DNA from 3 places in the Litorimonas sp. WD9-15 genome. Region 3 is predicted to be linked to each of the others. Evidence: predicted binding sites of a transcription regulator. Region 3 holds the regulator's gene; each other region holds the start of a gene.
What was found. The regulator LexA, encoded in region 3, represses DNA repair genes until DNA is damaged. The targets are predictions, from matches to a motif close to ATGTTCCNCTTGTGTTCC.
Positions count from the first base shown of each region.

Region 1 (5,598 bases), 820 kb from region 3:
GCTTTGGCGTGTTTGATGCGCGCAAGGATCCCGGCTTCCGCCTGTCCGATGAGCAGACGATAGAGATCGCAAAGCCAGGCGGCGCGATTATGGGCGAAAAAGGCGCGGACCAGATTGTTATCCTGCGCGCGCCGAAATCACCGGACGCCAATATTTTCATGGAAATCCGCAACCAAAAAGGGTTCGAAGTCGATGCCTGCGGGAATGCGACGCGCACGACGGCTTGGCTTCATATGCGCGATAGCGGTACAGACACTTGCGTCGTCGAGACGAATGACGGGCTGCTCTATTGCACCCGCGCAGGCGAGTTCGAAATCGCGGTTGATATGGGCGAACCGAAACTCGACTGGACGCAAATCCCGCTGGAAGAATCCATGCATACGCATCATATCGACGTGAAAATCGGCCCGATAGATAATCCGGTCCTGAGCAACCCCGGCGCGGTCAGTATGGGCAATCCGCATTGCGTCTTTTTCGTCGAGGATTTCACGACCGTAAAACCGGACCTCGCCGGCCCCATGATCGAATTCCACCCCCTGTTCCCCGAACAAGCCAATGTCGGTTTTGCCAAAGTCCTCGCAGATGACCGCATCCGCCTGAAAGTCTGGGAACGCGGCGTCGGCATGACCCTGGCCTGCGGCACGGGCGCCTGTGCGGCGGTCGTCGCGGCCCACCGCCAGAAACGCACGGGACGCGATGTCACAGTAGAGGTCGATGGCGGCGTGTTGCACATTGAATGGCGGGAAAGTGACGGCCACGTGATCATGACCGGGCCTGTGGAATTGGAAAGTGAGGGGACGGTTTAATGGCGCTGTCACCCCGCACGTAACGCAGTGGAGATGCGGGGCCTATTGCCTATATGATGCACTCTGCGTTCTGCAAACGTTAGGTCCCGCATCAGCGCCCTTCGGGCTTGTGCGGGATGACATCTGCAATTAATTATTTCTGTGAAATTAACTCACCCCATCCCGCCAGACCCCGCCGCGAACATATCCGCTTTGGCGGGTATCCGCCCAAACGCAATCTTCACGCCGTCATAGCCGCCGGGTAAGTCGTCCGGTGCGCCGAGTTTCAGGACTGATTTTTCATATTTCTGGTTTAGCGCATCCATGACGTGAACGGCCTTATCCGTCCTCGGCAGATCGCGCGGGCCGGTAAACAGATCGCCGACAATCTCGTCTTCTTTAATGACACCGTGCAGCATGATGGAGACGTGCATGAAGTCCGACTCCCGCGATTTTCTCACAATCCCGTCAAAGGTCTCCGCCACAATCCGGTGCAGCGAGAAATCATCCCGTACCGCTGGAAATTCACGATCCATGGCGAGGCGCATCCCCTTCCCCGTCTTGACCGAGACCGTCAGACGCGTCGCAAAGAAGTCATCCGCCCGCAATCGCCGCGCCGCGTGGGTCGTCAGAATCCGCAGACACTCGCCCGCCTTTTTCGGGTTGCGCCAACTCCGCGCCAGCACCCGCGAATGACCGAACATGGAACGCTTGGTGGCGGGTCGTTCCGTGTGTTCCCCGTGCAGCGCCCGCCAGAGCCGTTCGCCCTCGACACTACCCCAAATACGACGCACTTGTTTCGGCTGTAGATTTAGCAGCCCCTCCGTCGTCGTCACGCCCGCCCGCCGCAACCGCACGAGCATCCCCCGCGCCACGCCGGGAATATCTTTTAACTCTATCCCGTGGAGGCGGTCGGGCATTTCGCGTGGATGGAACACGACGAGGCCGTCCGGTTTATTCGCTTCCGCCGCGATTTTGGCGAGCAGCCCCGTCTGTGCAATCCCAAAACTCGCCGTGACAAGGGGACCGAGCGCCTCGGCCAAATCCGCCTTGATCGCCTTCACCAGCGCGACCGCATCGGAAATCCGCATCCGTTTTAGATCGATCGACATCTCGTCCACGGACCAGGCCTTCTCGACGGGGACGTGGCGTTCTATGACCTCAATGATCGTGTGGTGTTTGCGGATATAAACATCATGCCGCGCGTGGCGGAAGACGATGTCGGGGCAGAGCGCCTCGGCCTCCGCCCGTTTCATCCCCCGCTTCACACCCGCCGCCTTGGACTGATAACAGCACGCAATCACCCCTGAATAAGGCGTCGGCGTGGGGCAAACAGCCACCGGCAAGTTGTGCAGCGCAGGGTCGGATTGCTTCTCCACATGGGCAAAAAAACTGTCAAAATCCAGAAACATGGACCAGTTACGTTTAGGCTCGGTCGCCATCAGAGGCGGAAATTGGGACGGTGTGTTCATACGAGAACGAAAGCAGAACAAACAAGGAGAGTCGAGCGAGTGGGGGATTTAGCCTGTGGATAAGACTATATTCCTATATCTTTAATTTAACGAAAGCCCGCCTAAATAATGAACTTTTCTAAATGCACGCTATACACATATTTAACATTTCGATTAACCTCACCGTTTTACGGCTATTTAAATATTAAATGCTAGTTTTTGAACGTGTCTCGCTTTGTGAAATCTTTAACTATATTGATTGGTTTATTTTTACATTTAACGGTAAGTTTTGTCGCACAAGCAGGAACGACTGACAGTGAATTAACGCTCGCACAAGCTCAATTCCAAAAAGGCAGTCAATATTATTACGGACGCGGTGTCGAAAAGAATCTGGATCAAGCTCTTTTTTGGTACTTAAAATCTGCTGAAAAAGGTCATGCGAAATCTGAGCTCGCCGTCGCTCAAGTTCTGGCTTTTGGCGATCGTAAAAAGCCCAGATATCAGGACGCCTTACCTTGGTTGATAAAAGCCCAAGGTCCACATACCAGCCCTCAAATTAGTGGCATGGAAAAAGCGGAAGCGTCCGCCACTAAAAATTTAAAATGGTTATGTCGAAAAGGTCTCGTTGATTTTCCAAAAGATCACGCCTTGGCAAAGGATCCAAATTGTTGGTTAAAGCGCGGAGACCGTTTGTTTCATGGGAGTTCTTCCCTCAATTATTATTTGAAGAAAGATAAGAAAAAATATTATGGCGTCATAAAAAAAGATTATGTCGCGTCACGACACTATTTGGAAAAAGCATTCTTTGCAGGCAAAACAGAAGCTGCCATCCACCTGGCAGAAATCTACAAAAAAGGTCTCGACGTCCAACCCGATTCTGAAAAATTTGATTATTTTACCAAACAAGCCGCAGAAGAGGGTCATGGAAAATCCAATTACTATCTTGCTGAACAAGCCTTGGAAGCTGGCGACAATCATGACTATGTCGAAAAGCTAAACTCTGCCGCCGCTGGTGACAGTTGGGAAGCCTCACAAAAATTAGCTTGGGCTTATTTTTATGGAGACGGCGTCAATCAAGATTATGAGAGAGCTTTCATGTATTTTTTCCTAAGAGAGCAATCCACATTTGTTAGAGAGCGAGACCCCCGGCACGGCGATACGAGACTTCCGTTTTTCAAAAATAAATTTCTTTCCGTATTTCAAACTGAAATTTCATTAGAGACTCTAGAACACGCCTATCGCCAAGCTGTGGACTTTGCGGAAGACCATAATTTCCGACAGTCAAAATTCGAGAAAATTGAGAGATCATATAATATCGCCGTAAGTGATTTTCATTACGTGAAAGAAACGGGCGGCGAATGGTATAAAAGCGACCTTCTATCCAAGCTTTCAATTTACTTTCTATTTTTTATCATGGTTTTGACGATTCGAACTGTCACAAGTGGCCTCATCAACCGAAAATAAATGGCGATTGGCACAAAATATGGGTTTCGTTACGTGACGGGCAAAGCGCAAAGCTGCTCTTGGAGTCTTGCGAAATCCGGTCTTTGATTCGCATTGGGTCGTAGACAGGATTCCGACAATTTTTTAAGAGTCGTTATGAAATCTATCCGACAGTCCTCGAGCTTCATCGTGCCCAGAATATCTTCCAGAAAACACCCAAAGGCTCGAACCTCAATAGATTCCAGCGCTTTGGCATGTGCGTGACTCAAGGACACATAATGCGAGGCCGCGCCGAAATCGCCGAGGAGGATGTCACCCGCCTCATTGACTAAAATATTATGCGCGTAGAGATCGCCGTGACAAATATCGCGGGCGCGCAAATGCACCATGATGCGCGACAGACTTTGTGCCATTTTCAAAACCTTTTCAGGGCTAAAAACCGTGTCTTTTAAGAACACATCGCGCGTGCAAGTCTCAAGGTTCGGCGGCTGGCCCAGATTGGAAAAACGCTCCTCAATTAATTCCATGACGAGGCCCATTTCTAACTCCGATATAATCGTCGCCAAAATAGGGATCAGGCCGTCCTGCACCCCCGCGGCGAGGCTAGCGGCAAACTCATCACGCGGATAACCATCGGATGTCACCGCGCCTTTAAATGTTTTGACGGCGAGAGGGCCTTGCGGATTTTCAATCGTTGTTGGCGCATTGATCCAGTCGCCCCGCGTGATGATACCCGACGCGCCCGCCCCCAATATCTCGCCCCGCGAAACGTCGTCAAAACTGACAGTAGGGAGTGCGTCATTTTCCGGAAAAGGCACGCAAAACGGATTGCCCGAAAATGCCAGCCATGCCAATTTTGGTAGGCCGAGCAACGCGCCCGGAAACGCTGTTAATTGATTGGCGGAAATACGGATCAGTTCCAGCGCATGACACTGCGCAATGGAAAGCGGCAACTCCGCCAATTGATTTCCCGCCAGCATCAGTTTTTGCAAATGCGGCAAGTCTCCAATGGAGTCCGGTAAATGCGTCAATTTATTATCCGTCAAGATAAGCCAGCGCGTCTGTTTCGGGAGCGCGTACTCTGGCAGTTGCGAAATTTTATTCGCCTTGAATCCGATCATTGAAAGCTTGGCGCATTGACTCAAAACTTTGGGAAAGACGGTGAAATCATTATTGGCGAGAAACAGGATTTTTAAGTGCGAGAGCCGCGCAAAATCATCCGGCAGAGATTTTATCTGATTGCCGGATAAATCGAGAATTTCGAGTGTGTCGGCCAGATCAAAAATCTCTCGTGGAACCTCGGTCAAGCCATCGGAAATTTTGACTTCGCGCAGACCGGCAAGGCGTCCATTTTTTAAATCATTAAGAGTGTGATGAGTCATAATCTACGCTTTCACCCCAACCACCAAATCCTGAATTGACCCATCCAGAACACTCTCGCGCCAACCGCCCAATTCTATCCCCTCAATCTCCAACCCCAATCGCGCATAGAGCGCCTCGACCCAATCGCGGTTAAACGCCAATGCAGCTTCCGGGTTTTCGGGCAGGGTCGTCCGGCTAACCGCGTCGACCTCGGCGTGGAAATCCATGATGGGATTTAATTTCGGCGCCTCATCCCACAGGAACCATGTGATGAGGGCTTTGCCGCCTGGCTTCAATACCCGCGCAATTTCCGAAAGATAATTTTCCACATCATTCGCGAACATATGGGTGAAGACGGAGGTCAGGAAGACGAAGTCGAACCTGCCATCTGCATAGGGAAAAACGTAATCTTTCGCCGCGACCGCACCATACGGATTGTACCGCGCATTGAAAACATCGGCATGGTCAAAGGTGAAATTCGGCACATCCGCATAATGCTCCCGGCACCAGTCAATGCCCGTCCGCTCAATATCAAACCCGGTATAGGACCCGCCGTC
Region 1 covers NZ_CP189850.1:1,014,240-1,019,837, reverse strand. Annotated here, with positions in the region: gene dapF (diaminopimelate epimerase) at 1-806, shown strand, start outside; gene ACP9M6_RS04805 (Y-family DNA polymerase) at 959-2,257, opposite strand; gene ACP9M6_RS04800 (tetratricopeptide repeat protein) at 2,474-3,700, shown strand; gene ACP9M6_RS04795 (leucine-rich repeat-containing protein kinase family protein) at 3,730-5,061, opposite strand; gene ACP9M6_RS04790 (class I SAM-dependent methyltransferase) at 5,065-5,598, opposite strand, start outside.
Region 1: ACP9M6_RS04805 (Y-family DNA polymerase) is a predicted target of LexA. The motif match lies at 2,261-2,278, and genes of this name have one in related genera.

Region 2 (5,598 bases), 130 kb from region 3:
GCCGCCCACAATGGAGTCGGGACGGGCGAAATAGACAAATTCGAAAATACAGGGGCGGGATTCGGCATTCGGGAAAGCCGTAAAGCTGCGGATGCCATCTTCATTTATCACGACGACTTCGCCGGGCTCGACTTCGCGAATAAATTCCGCGTCGATCATATCAAAAGCACATGTTTCAGAAGCGAGGACATAGCTATCGCCAATCCGTCCAATGAGGAGGGGGCGAATGCCGTACCGGTCTCTAGCCCCGATAAGCATGTTTTCCGTCATTCCGACAAAGGCATAACCGCCATCGACCTGACGAATAGCGCCGACAAGGCGATCAATGAATTCGCCTTCTTTCGCGCGGGCGATGAGATGCATGACGACCTCTGTATCGGAGGTAGACTGAAAAATGGCACCTTTCTTCACGAGTTTTTCTTTGATCGTATAGGCATTGGTGATGTGGCCGTTATGGGCGAGGGCGAAACCACCTGTGTGAAGCTCAGAGAAGAGCGGCTGGACATTCCGCAGAACGGTTTGTCCTGCCGTCGAGTAGCGCACATGTCCGATCGATATGTGCCCGCCGAGACGCTCCGACGGGTCATCGCCCGTGAAGTTATCGCCGACAAGGCCGAGATGGCGTTCCGTCCGGAATTGCTGCCCATCCGTTGCCGCGATACCGCAGGCTTCCTGTCCGCGATGTTGCAGAGCATGGAGTCCAAGCGCCGTTAATGAGGCCGCATTCTCGAGGCCGAAAATACCGAAAACCCCGCATTCCTCGCGGATTTTATCCTCATGGGGGTCGAAGACTGTCTCGAGATCGCTCATGATTCTACCCTTCGGATTGATTGAGAAGTTCATCGGAGAGGCCGTCAATATCGCCCTCCTTGATGCGGTCGGCATAACTCTTCATTTTCGTGAAGGGCAGGGCGCGAATGGCTGCCCCGATTTTGTCCAGCATCGGATAAAATACGGAGTTTTCCAGCATTGTCGGGAGCGGTTTGGGCTCGGCTTCCATTTGTTCCCGCATGGATTTCGGCATTTGGCTAATGACCTCATCATAAATGCCTTGGGCCTGTAATGTGGCCTTATAGGTTTGGGCTTCATTGGAGGCCCTATTTCCCGCTGTGAGAATCATAACGCCAAGAGCCGCGATGATGAGGCCGCGCGCAATGCCAAAGCCCGCACCCAAGACACGGTCCAAAAACCCGCTTTCCCGTCCGGCGATTGATTTTCCAATCTTAGACATGATCAAGACCATGACGAGATATGTCAGGGCGAAAACGCCCAGCACTAAGGCCCCGTCTGCCAACCATTGCGGAGAGATAAAGTCCTGCGCCGCGAATCGAAACTGACCCCACACGAACAGCGTGATTGTGGCTGCGACTAGGAGCGCCGCAATAGAGACGACTTCGCGTAATAGCCCACGTGAAGCGGCATAGAGCATTGAAATCAGGAGTATAATCAGGACGACAACGTCAAACCCGTTGAATTCCCAAGGTCCTATCGTGACAAAATTTAGGAGATTGGCAGAGGTCTGCAATGTCATGGCGGGCGTGGGCTCCTGCTAGGCGGCCCAACTCGACGGATGGTCAAGACCGCTTTCTGTGCTGGCTTCTACACGGCGGATGAGGTCGGGCAAAGCCTTGATTGCAATCAGGGGCAGGGCGGAATTGTCGTTTTCGTCTCTCTTCTGTGGACGGGCCGTAATCGCGCGGTGAAAGCCGAGCTTCGCGGCTTCCTTGAGCCTCGCATCTGACCGACCCACAGGACGGACATCACCGGAAAGGCTAATCTCGCCAAAGACAACAGAGTCTGACGGCAGCGGGACGTCAAAAGCGGAGGAGGCAATAGCGGCTGCAACGGCAAGGTCAGCGGCAGGTTCATTGATGCGCAATCCTCCCGCAACGTTAAGGTAAACATCTTTTCCCGCAAAGCTGACGCCGCACCGTGTTTCCAAAACGGCCAAGACCATGGCGAGACGACTATTATCCCATCCCACGACAGACCGCCGGGGCGTCCCAAAGGCCGCGGGGGCCACGAGGGCTTGGATTTCGGTCAGGACAGGGCGAGACCCCTCAAGCCCTGCGAAGACTGCCGCGCCGGAGGAGGTTTCGCCGCGCCCATCGAGGAAGAGGGCGGACGGGTTTGGAACTTCTGACAAGCCGCTCTCACGCATTTCAAACACGCCGATTTCATCCGTCGGACCAAAGCGGTTTTTATGCGCGCGCAAGATCCGGAACTGATGCGCACGATCGCCTTCGAAATAGAGCACGGCATCGACCATATGTTCGACGACGCGCGGGCCAGCGATCTGTCCATCTTTCGTCACGTGTCCGACGAGGATGACACAGGCTCCGCTCTTCTTGGCAAAGCGGGTCAGTTCCTGCGCGCAAGCCCGCACTTGCGCTACGGTGCCGGGGGCCGCACCCAGTTGGTCGGTCCAGAGCGTTTGAATAGAGTCGATAATCACAACATCCGGCTTCGCGGAAATGAGCCCGTCCAAAATTGGTCCCAGCGATGTTTCCGCGCCGAGGGACACAGGCTGTTCCGAAACGCCGAGACGTTTTGCGCGTCGCCTTACTTGTCCAGTTGATTCTTCGCCGGAAATATAGGCGGTATTAAACCCGCCCTCGGCCAGCTTACCTGTTGCTTGCAGGAGTAAGGTGGATTTCCCTATGCCCGGATCCCCGCCGACGAGAAGGGCGGAGCCTGGCACCAAACCACCTCCGGTGACGCGGTCCAATTCGGCAATGCCCGTCTTTAACCGCGCGACATCAGGCGACTCCCCGCCGAGATCAACAAATTCCATACCGCGCCCTTTGCGGCGTTTATGGGCGGGTTTTGCGTTTTGGCTCTGCGCTTCTTCGACAAGACTGTTCCACTCGCCACAGGAATCGCAACGTCCCGCCCATTTGCCGTGAACGGTCCCGCAGGATTGACAGACGAAGATGGAAGACGGCTTTGGCATAATTTGCTTTCCCACGCGGAACTGCATTTGTCAAAGAGTGTTTATGTTTTGTTCTGATTGCCGTGGAGGGAATATTAACCCTGCCTCTCTCATAATATGACAGATTTTGGGAAAGGGTTTGACGTGGGAACAGCCACACCATCAAAAATGAATGTTGTGCGAAAGCTTGCACTGGGCGCAATGAGTGCGCTGGCCTTAGTCGCCGTCGCGAATGCGGCCGTGAATGATCGCCCATTTTTCCGCGCGAATGCGGTCGTCATAGTTTTTTCCGGCGGTGATTTTGTCGAAAATAACGGTGTTGCACCACTCGTGCATGATTTCGTGCTATTGGACGATGTGACATCCGGTGAGGCGGGTAACGATCTGATCGCACAAGACGGTGTCCCCGTGAACTTTCCATTCGATCCGATAAGTGATGGGACCTCAGGCGGCTGGCCGTTTGAGATTACGGGCCAGACCTTTGGCGGGGCTTATCAGAACAACCCTTCCTTCCAGATGCTGGATGCCAATGACAGTTACACAGCCTTTGGTCTGGACAATAATACAGACATTGACCTGTTGGGAACAAATACACGCTTTGCCTGGTTTTTTGTGACGTCCAATACGGCCTTTGACATTTACGCGCAGGCGACAAATCTTGAAACGAGTGGTGATTTTAGCGGGCTGGGTTATGCAAATATCGGCTATCAATTGATTGAGTTTGCACCGGCCTCTGCATCGATTGGCCAACGCGCACAGCGACCTTCTGTGGGTGGGGACGGTATTGTGATTGGTCGCAACACAACAGGGTCAACATTGGATGATCTTTCAGCGGGAGACACGAAAGTCTTTGACGGCGGCCGTCGGACGGCGCGCATACCCGGCTCGATTGCACAACAAGCCGCAGGCTTTGCCAGCGTTTACCGCCTGCGGGCGTCACCCGTGACGGGCAATAGCTATGATTTCTCGCAGGGCATCGGCAAACTGTCTGCCGATGTGACCTATACGGTATTCGCGCCTTAGCCGTTAAGTGCATCTTCCAGAAGTTGCTCAAGACGACGCGTATCCGCACCGGACACATATTCATCACCAATCACAAAGAACGGTGTGCCCGTCAGAGCAGGTAAGCGATTGGCGAGTATAAGCGTATCTTCAATATGTTGTTCAATGGATGGATCCGCGAGGTCTGCATCGAATTTCCGCATATCCAGACCGACCTCTTCGGCCAGATCACGAATGCTGTCTGCCGTCAGGCTTTTCGATTCCATCAGGGCGAAGTGCATGGCTGAATATTTACCCTGACGCGCGGCGGCGAGGGCGGCCTTCGCGGCTGGACGGGATGTCTTGGTCCGATTGTCAAGAATGGGGAGCTCTTTGAACACAACGCGGATATCATCGCCATGTTCTTCAATCGCCTCTTTGACCCAAGGTGTCGCGCGTTTGCAGAACCCACAATTATAATCGAAAAATTCGACAATGGTGACTTTGGCATCTTTCGGCCCGATGGAGACGTCGCGCGGATCATTTTCGAGGGCGTCTCTGGCCGCAACGATTGACGCGCGGTTGAGTTCTTCCTCCGCCGCCATTTCTTTGACTTGCAGGGCTTCAATGGCTTCGCGAATGATTTCGGGGTTTTCGAGGAGATAGCTTCGCACGATCTCTTCGATCTCGGTTTTATTCAGATCAGTCGTTGGGCCGGCTTCGGCGCAACCGGAAATCATCAGGCCAGCCGTCGCGATGGACGTCATTAAAAGGGTTCTCATGGCAATATCTTTCGTCAGGACGCGCGGACGCGGTTACGGACTCTATAAGGTATAAATATCAGCGGGTGGTTAAGGAGACGAGGGGTTTGCGCCCCGCCCGACGGCGGCCATCTTTGGTCGCTAACTGTGTCTCTGCGACGACAACTATATCCGAGGCCCGACGCCATTGCGGCAGTGTGCGGGGGAGGTCTTCCTGCGCACGTTGGGCAAAAGACCGGGCACTGACAATATCGCCGCGCGCATAGAACCGTTCCGCCGTTGCATATTTGGCCAGGGCGTCTTCACCTTGTGCGGCATAGACATCGGCCAGAAGACGCCAAGCATGGGCGTTATTCGGCTCATATTGCAGCGCAGCTTTCAGGAGTTCGACAGCGCGCGTGTAATCGCCCGTATCGCGGGTTTGCATTTTTGATTGGGCCAGCGCGATCATAAGGAGAGGCGCGTCAGGTTTGCGGTCCAACGCATCTTGGGCCGGCGCAATTGACGCTTCACCTTGGCCGGACTCATAAAGGATTTGCGCCTTCAACTCGTAGAAATACGGATTGCCGGGTTCTTCCTCAATCAAACTATCAATCTCTTTAATCGCCTGTTTTAGGTCGGCCTGTTTGAAGTTGGCCACGGCGCGGGCATAGCGGGCATATTGAGATTGGTCGGAGAGTGGGAAGCGGGAATAGACGAGCTGCGGCCCTTCGAGGAAGCCCCGCAATTTTGCCTGCATCATCTTGTGCTTATGAATTTCTTCGGGTGTGTCTGTTTTGCCCGTATGTTCAGAATCGCGAACTTTTTCACGCAGGGCGTCAATGCGGTCAGCCGAGAGTGGATGCCCACGAAAATAGGGATAGCGTCGTGCTTGGCTCAGCACTTCTTGCGCGCGGAAGTTTTCGAAAAATTCGATCAAGCCTT
Region 2 covers NZ_CP189850.1:1,964,250-1,969,847, forward strand. Annotated here, with positions in the region: gene purF (amidophosphoribosyltransferase) at 1-810, opposite strand, end outside; gene ACP9M6_RS09230 (CvpA family protein) at 815-1,531, opposite strand; gene radA (DNA repair protein RadA) at 1,550-2,953, opposite strand; gene ACP9M6_RS09240 (hypothetical protein) at 3,077-3,955, shown strand; gene ACP9M6_RS09245 (DsbA family protein) at 3,952-4,695, opposite strand; gene ACP9M6_RS09250 (M48 family metalloprotease) at 4,754-5,598, opposite strand, start outside.
Region 2: radA (DNA repair protein RadA) is a predicted target of LexA. The motif match lies at 2,991-3,008, and genes of this name have one in related genera.

Region 3 (5,598 bases):
ATTTTAACACGGGCGTGATCGCATTTGCAGTCGGGATCGGCGCCTATTTCGCGCTGCCGCAAGAACCTGGCGTCATCTTGGTGGGGCAAGCTATTCTGGGCTTTGCCGTTTTGTGGATCGTATCGTCGCGCAAGGATTTTGTGGGGCAGGGGCTGGTCTGGATTGCGCTCCTGATCGCACTCGGTTTTGGGCGGAGCCTCTGGCACAGTGCTGCCGCCGAAACGCCGCGTCTCCCCGTTCAGGAATATACTTACCGCGTCGAGGGCTGGGTCAGCGCGATCGAGAAATCGGGGCGAAGCGAGCGCTATGTGATCGAGGTTCTGGACATCGAACGATTATCCAACGCCGAAACGCCTAAGCGGGTACGCATCCGCGTCACCAAAGCGCCCGATCCGCCCATCCTTGCAGGCGATACAATCAATTGGCTGGCCGCTATGAAGGCTCCGCCCGGACCTGTCGTGCCAGGGGGATATGATCCGGCGCAGGCGGCCTATTTCAAGGGCATTGGGGGTTACGGATTTGGATATGGCGCGCCGCGGCAACAGGGCGATGCGGAGCTTGGCCTTGTCGATTCGACCAGACGAGCGATTGTTCGGTGGCGGTTTGGGCTTGCAGACCGGGTTATGGCAGTGGCTCCGGCTGAAACAGCAGGACTTCAAGCAGCTCTGATGACCGGTGTCCGACGCTATATCCCCGAGGAGCAGACGGAGAACCTGCGCGTCGCAGGTCTGGCGCATATTCTCGCAATTTCGGGATTGCATATGGGCTTGCTGGCGGGCGGGACGTTTACCGTTATGACGCTGCTGCTCGCCTGTATCCTGCCGCTCTCGCGCCGATATGATGTGCGCAAGCCCGCAGCCGTCATCGGAATAATCGCGGCGACGGCCTATCTCGTTCTGTCCGGTGCATCGGTCGCGACCCAACGCGCCTGGGTCATGGCGGTGATTGTGTTTCTTGCCGTCATACTGGACAGGCGGGCGGTCTCCATGCGCTCCGTTTGCGTGGCGGCACTCCTCACGCTCACGCTTCACCCCGAGAGCCTGATTTCCGTCGGGTTCCAGATGTCATTCGCGGCCGTCGCCGCACTCGTCCTGACCTACCAATATTGGCAATCCATCCGGCCCGTCTATGTTCAACCGACGCGATTTCGTAGAGGCGTGAACTTCTTCACCTCCCTGAGTGTCACCAGCCTCGTCGCCGGATTTGCGACGGGTGGGTTTGCACTGTTCCATTTCAACCGTTTCGCCAAATATGGCTTTATAGGTAACCTTCTGGCAATGCCGCTTTTTTCGCTGGCCGTGATGCCGCTGGCTGTTATCTCACTGCTCGCAATTCCACTGGGTTTGGAACGCGTGCCGCTCTGGCTGATGGGGCAGGCGATGGAGCCTATCCTCGCGGCAGCAGATTGGGTTGCGGGCTGGCCGGGGGCTATGGCTTACATCCCCGCGCCGCCCGATTGGGTTCTACCGGTTTACGGATTGGGGTTTGCGATCATCTGCATTGCTAGGCGGTGGATGAAATTAGCGGGCCTGTTAATGATGCTCATGAGTTTCGCGGGCTGGAACAGCGCGGACGTCCCTGACCTCCGTATTTCCGAAGACGGCAAAGTCGCGTTCTGGCAGATGCCGGATACGGGTGAGGGTGATCCTATCCTCCTCGTCGATTCACGCCGCCCCGATAGATATGGCCGCGATCAATTCGCGCAGCGTGCGGGATTGAACGACGTCGATTGGTTGCCATTCAAGGACAGTCTCGCGCAATGCGATGCGCTGGCATGCCGCGCGAGGATTGGAGCTTGGCAAATCTCAATTTTACAGAGCCCGTCCGAAGTGCCGGCAGAATGCGAAACCTCTGATCTCGTCATCCTCTCGGTCAGGCGGGCCGGACCCGTGGCGCGTCGAAACTGCGATTCAGTTCTGATTGACGAAACAACATTATGGGAGACGGGTGCGCTGGACGTCTATCTGAAAGACACTCTAACGACAAAAGCCGCGCGCCGCCCCGAAGGACAGCGGCGGCTTTGGCATAATCCATAAATATCTGACTTACTGGTAGCTGCGGACGAGCCCTACGAGCACACCCTGAACCTCGACACGGTCCGGACCGTAGGTCTTTGTCGGAAACTCTTTATTCTCCGCAATCAACTCGATCTCATTACCCGTTTTGTAAATGCGCTTGAGAGTCGCTTCGTCCTGATCGACGAGGGCCACTACAATTTCATTATTGCGGGCTGTATTGGCCTTGCGGATGACAACAATATCGCCGTCCATAATGCCCGCTTCAATCATTGACTCACCTTCAACTTCGAGCGCGTAGTGGTCGCCATTGCCCATCATGGAGGGTGGGACAGCCATCAGGTTGTGGCTATCCTCAATGGCAGCAATGGGCAGCCCCGCCGCGATTTTGCCAACAAACGGAATTTCGTATGTGTCATTGGCCGCAACAGGTGTCAGCGCATTATCCTCATCATAACCTTCCGGCAGTTTCAAAACTTCAATCGCCCGCGCCTTATTCGGCAGGCGGCGGATAAAGCCACGTTCTTCCAATGCTGAGATCAACCGGTGAATACCGGATTTCGACGCCAGACCGAGTTGATCCTTCATTTCATCATAGGAGGGCGGTACACCCACGGCCTTAATCCGTTTATCAATGAGAATGAGCAGGTCTCTCTGCTTCTGGGTCAGCATAGCGGTCTCCGTATTTTGGCCGAACAAATCAGCAACATCGCCTTTTGTTCTACGGATGTTCTGCTGATTGTCAAGTCACATCAAAAGTGAGGCAAATCAGTCATCATCCTGCGTTGCTAGTTGAATGCCGCACCAAGGGCAGAAATATATTCTGTAAATAGATTGTCCACCATCCTTGATGTAGATGCCCCACTCATCATTGTTATCATCATCTTTATGATGAAATATGACCATGTCTGAGCAATCATGTCTGTCAGGATGATCGGGACATGTCCGTTCAAGATCAGCTTTCATCATGTCACAGCAATACTCAGTCATTTCATAATAAGTTTATTCGTGGCTTTTGCGACATCCTCCTGCCGCATCAAACTCTCGCCAATCAAATAGCCTTGCGCGCCGCTATCGGCGAGGCGGGTGATGTCGTCTTTTGTGAAAATGCCTGACTCCGCGATCAGTGTGCAGTCCTTTGGCGCTAAGCCCGAGAGGCAGTCAAATGTGTCGAGCGTTGTATCGAATGTTCGGAGGTCGCGGTTGTTCACCCCGATAAGAGTCGCGCCCAATCCTATTGCACGTTTCAACTCGGCTTCGTCATGCGTCTCAACCAAGGCGTCCAACCCAAGCGTTTCGGCCTCCTTCATCAGAGCTTTCGCCGTCTCGTCACCAATCATCGCCAGAATGACAAGAATACAATCTGCCCCCATCGCGGCGCTTTCCGCGATTTGGATGGGATCGAGCATGAAGTCCTTGCGGAGCAGGGGGAGATGTGTCGCTGCGCGGACTTGCGCGAAAATTTCATTGCTGCCCTGGAATCCCGGGCCATCGGTGAGCACGGAGAGGCAAGTCGCGCCACCCGCTTCGTAAGCTTTTGCGATGTCCACCGGATCGAAATCTTCGCGGATGATGCCTTTGGACGGGCTCGCCTTTTTGACTTCACAGATGAGTGCAGGACCCGACGCCGCTTTGATCGCATCTTCGAATTTGCGGGGATGGGGCAGAGCGGCTGCCGTTTCGCGCAGCACTTCTATCGTGGTCTGCGATTTCAACGCCGTGACCTCATCGGCTTTATAGGTGGCGATGCGTTTTAACACATCCGGCGCGTCCATCAGGGCCGAGGTCATAATTTCACCCCCGAGAGTTCCGTCAGTCGCTTTAACGCCAATTTGGCAAACCCTGAATCGATGGATTGCGTCGCTTTGACAATGCCGAGACCGACATTTTCCGCGACACCCGCAATCATCAGGGCGACACCGGCGTTCAGGATGACGATGTCCCGATAGGCAGATTTTTCGCCGTCCAATAGGCCTTGTAACGCTGCCGCATTCACATCGGGATCGCCGCCTTTCAACTCCGCCATATCTGAAATCGGAATGCCAAATTCGCGCGGGTCAATTTCAAAATCGCGCACGGCTCCCGCGCGGACTTCGGAGACGAATGTCTTTCCCGTCGTCGTGATTTCGTCCAGCCCGTCTTCGCCGTGAACGACCCAAGCGCGTTTGGTGCCGAGCTCCGCCAGCGCCTCCGCCATGGGGCGTCTCCACCCATCATCGCAGACACCGAGCAGAATATGCGACGCGCGCGCCGGATTGCTCATCGGGCCGAGCATGTTGAACAATGTCCGGATGCCCAGTGCTTTGCGGGCAGGTCCGGTATGTCGCATGGCGGGATGATGGTTCGGCGCGAAAAGAAAGCCGATGCCTGCATCCTCAATACAGAGTTTCGCTGTGGCGGGACTCATGCCGAGGTCCACGCCGAGCTTTGCAAATGTATCGGCGGTTCCCGTCAGGCTGCTCGCGGCACGATTACCATGTTTCGCGACCTTTGCCCCAGCGCCTGCGCAGACGAGAGCGGTTGCAGTCGAGATGGAGAGCGTATGCAATCCCGTCCCACCCGTGCCGACAATGTCAATAACGTCGAAATCTAGCTCTACAGGGACCATGTTCTCGCGCATGACTTCTGTGCCAACACGGAGTTCCTGTGCGGACAAGCCAATCATTTCGAGACCGAGAAGGAGGGCGCTGACTTGTTCCGATTGCGATTCGCCGTTCAGGATTGAGGTCAGGGCCGCACGCAATGCTTCCGGTGATGGTCGGTCGCCCGCGCCGAGTGTTTTGAAGATGTCCGTATTGAGGCTCACCGCATCCCCGCAATGTCGAGGAACCGTCCGATCAGCTTATGCCCGTTCTCGGACGCGATGGATTCGGGGTGAAATTGTAACCCGTGAATCGGGCGCGTCGCGTGACGAAGGCCCATGATCTCGCCGTCTTCCGTCCAGGCATTGACGAGGAGTTCCGGGGGCAATGTTTCTCGTTCGACAGAGAGCGAGTGATAGCGCGTTGCGTTGAACGGGCTTTCTAAATCTTCGAATAATCCCGTGCCGTCATGGTGCATGGGTGAGACTTTGCCGTGCATGATTTCTTTGGCGCGAATGACTTTCCCGCCAAAGGCTTGGCCGATGGATTGCTGGCCGAGGCAGATCCCGAGTATGGGGAGGTCTTCGGGTGCCTGTTTGATAAGGTCTAGGCAGATGCCCGCTTCCGTCGGCGTTTTTGGCCCGGGGGAGAGCAGCACAGCTTTCGCGCCCATGGAAAGCGCTTGGCCGACCCCGATATCGTCATTGCGAACCACATGTGTTTCAGCGCCGAGCTCCTGCGCGTAATGCACGAGGTTATAGGTGAAACTGTCATAATTATCGATGACGAGGAGCATTAGCTATTCCCTCCGAACCGAACGGATTGTTCCGCTGCGCGAAAGAGGGCCGCGCTCTTATGCAGGGTTTCTTCGAATTCCATCTGCGGCACGGAGTCCATGACGATGCCGGCGCCCGCGCGAACGTGGAGCGTTCCATCTTTCACAATCGCCGTACGCAGAGCGATAGCTGTGTCCATGTCGCCATTGACGGAAATATATCCAA
Region 3 covers NZ_CP189850.1:1,833,922-1,839,519, forward strand. Annotated here, with positions in the region: gene ACP9M6_RS08620 (ComEC/Rec2 family competence protein) at 1-2,036, shown strand, start outside; gene lexA (transcriptional repressor LexA) at 2,046-2,687, opposite strand; gene ACP9M6_RS08630 (DUF6980 family protein) at 2,784-2,984, opposite strand; gene trpC (indole-3-glycerol phosphate synthase TrpC) at 3,002-3,805, opposite strand; gene trpD (anthranilate phosphoribosyltransferase) at 3,802-4,821, opposite strand; gene ACP9M6_RS08645 (anthranilate synthase component II) at 4,818-5,393, opposite strand; gene trpE (anthranilate synthase component I) at 5,393-5,598, opposite strand, start outside.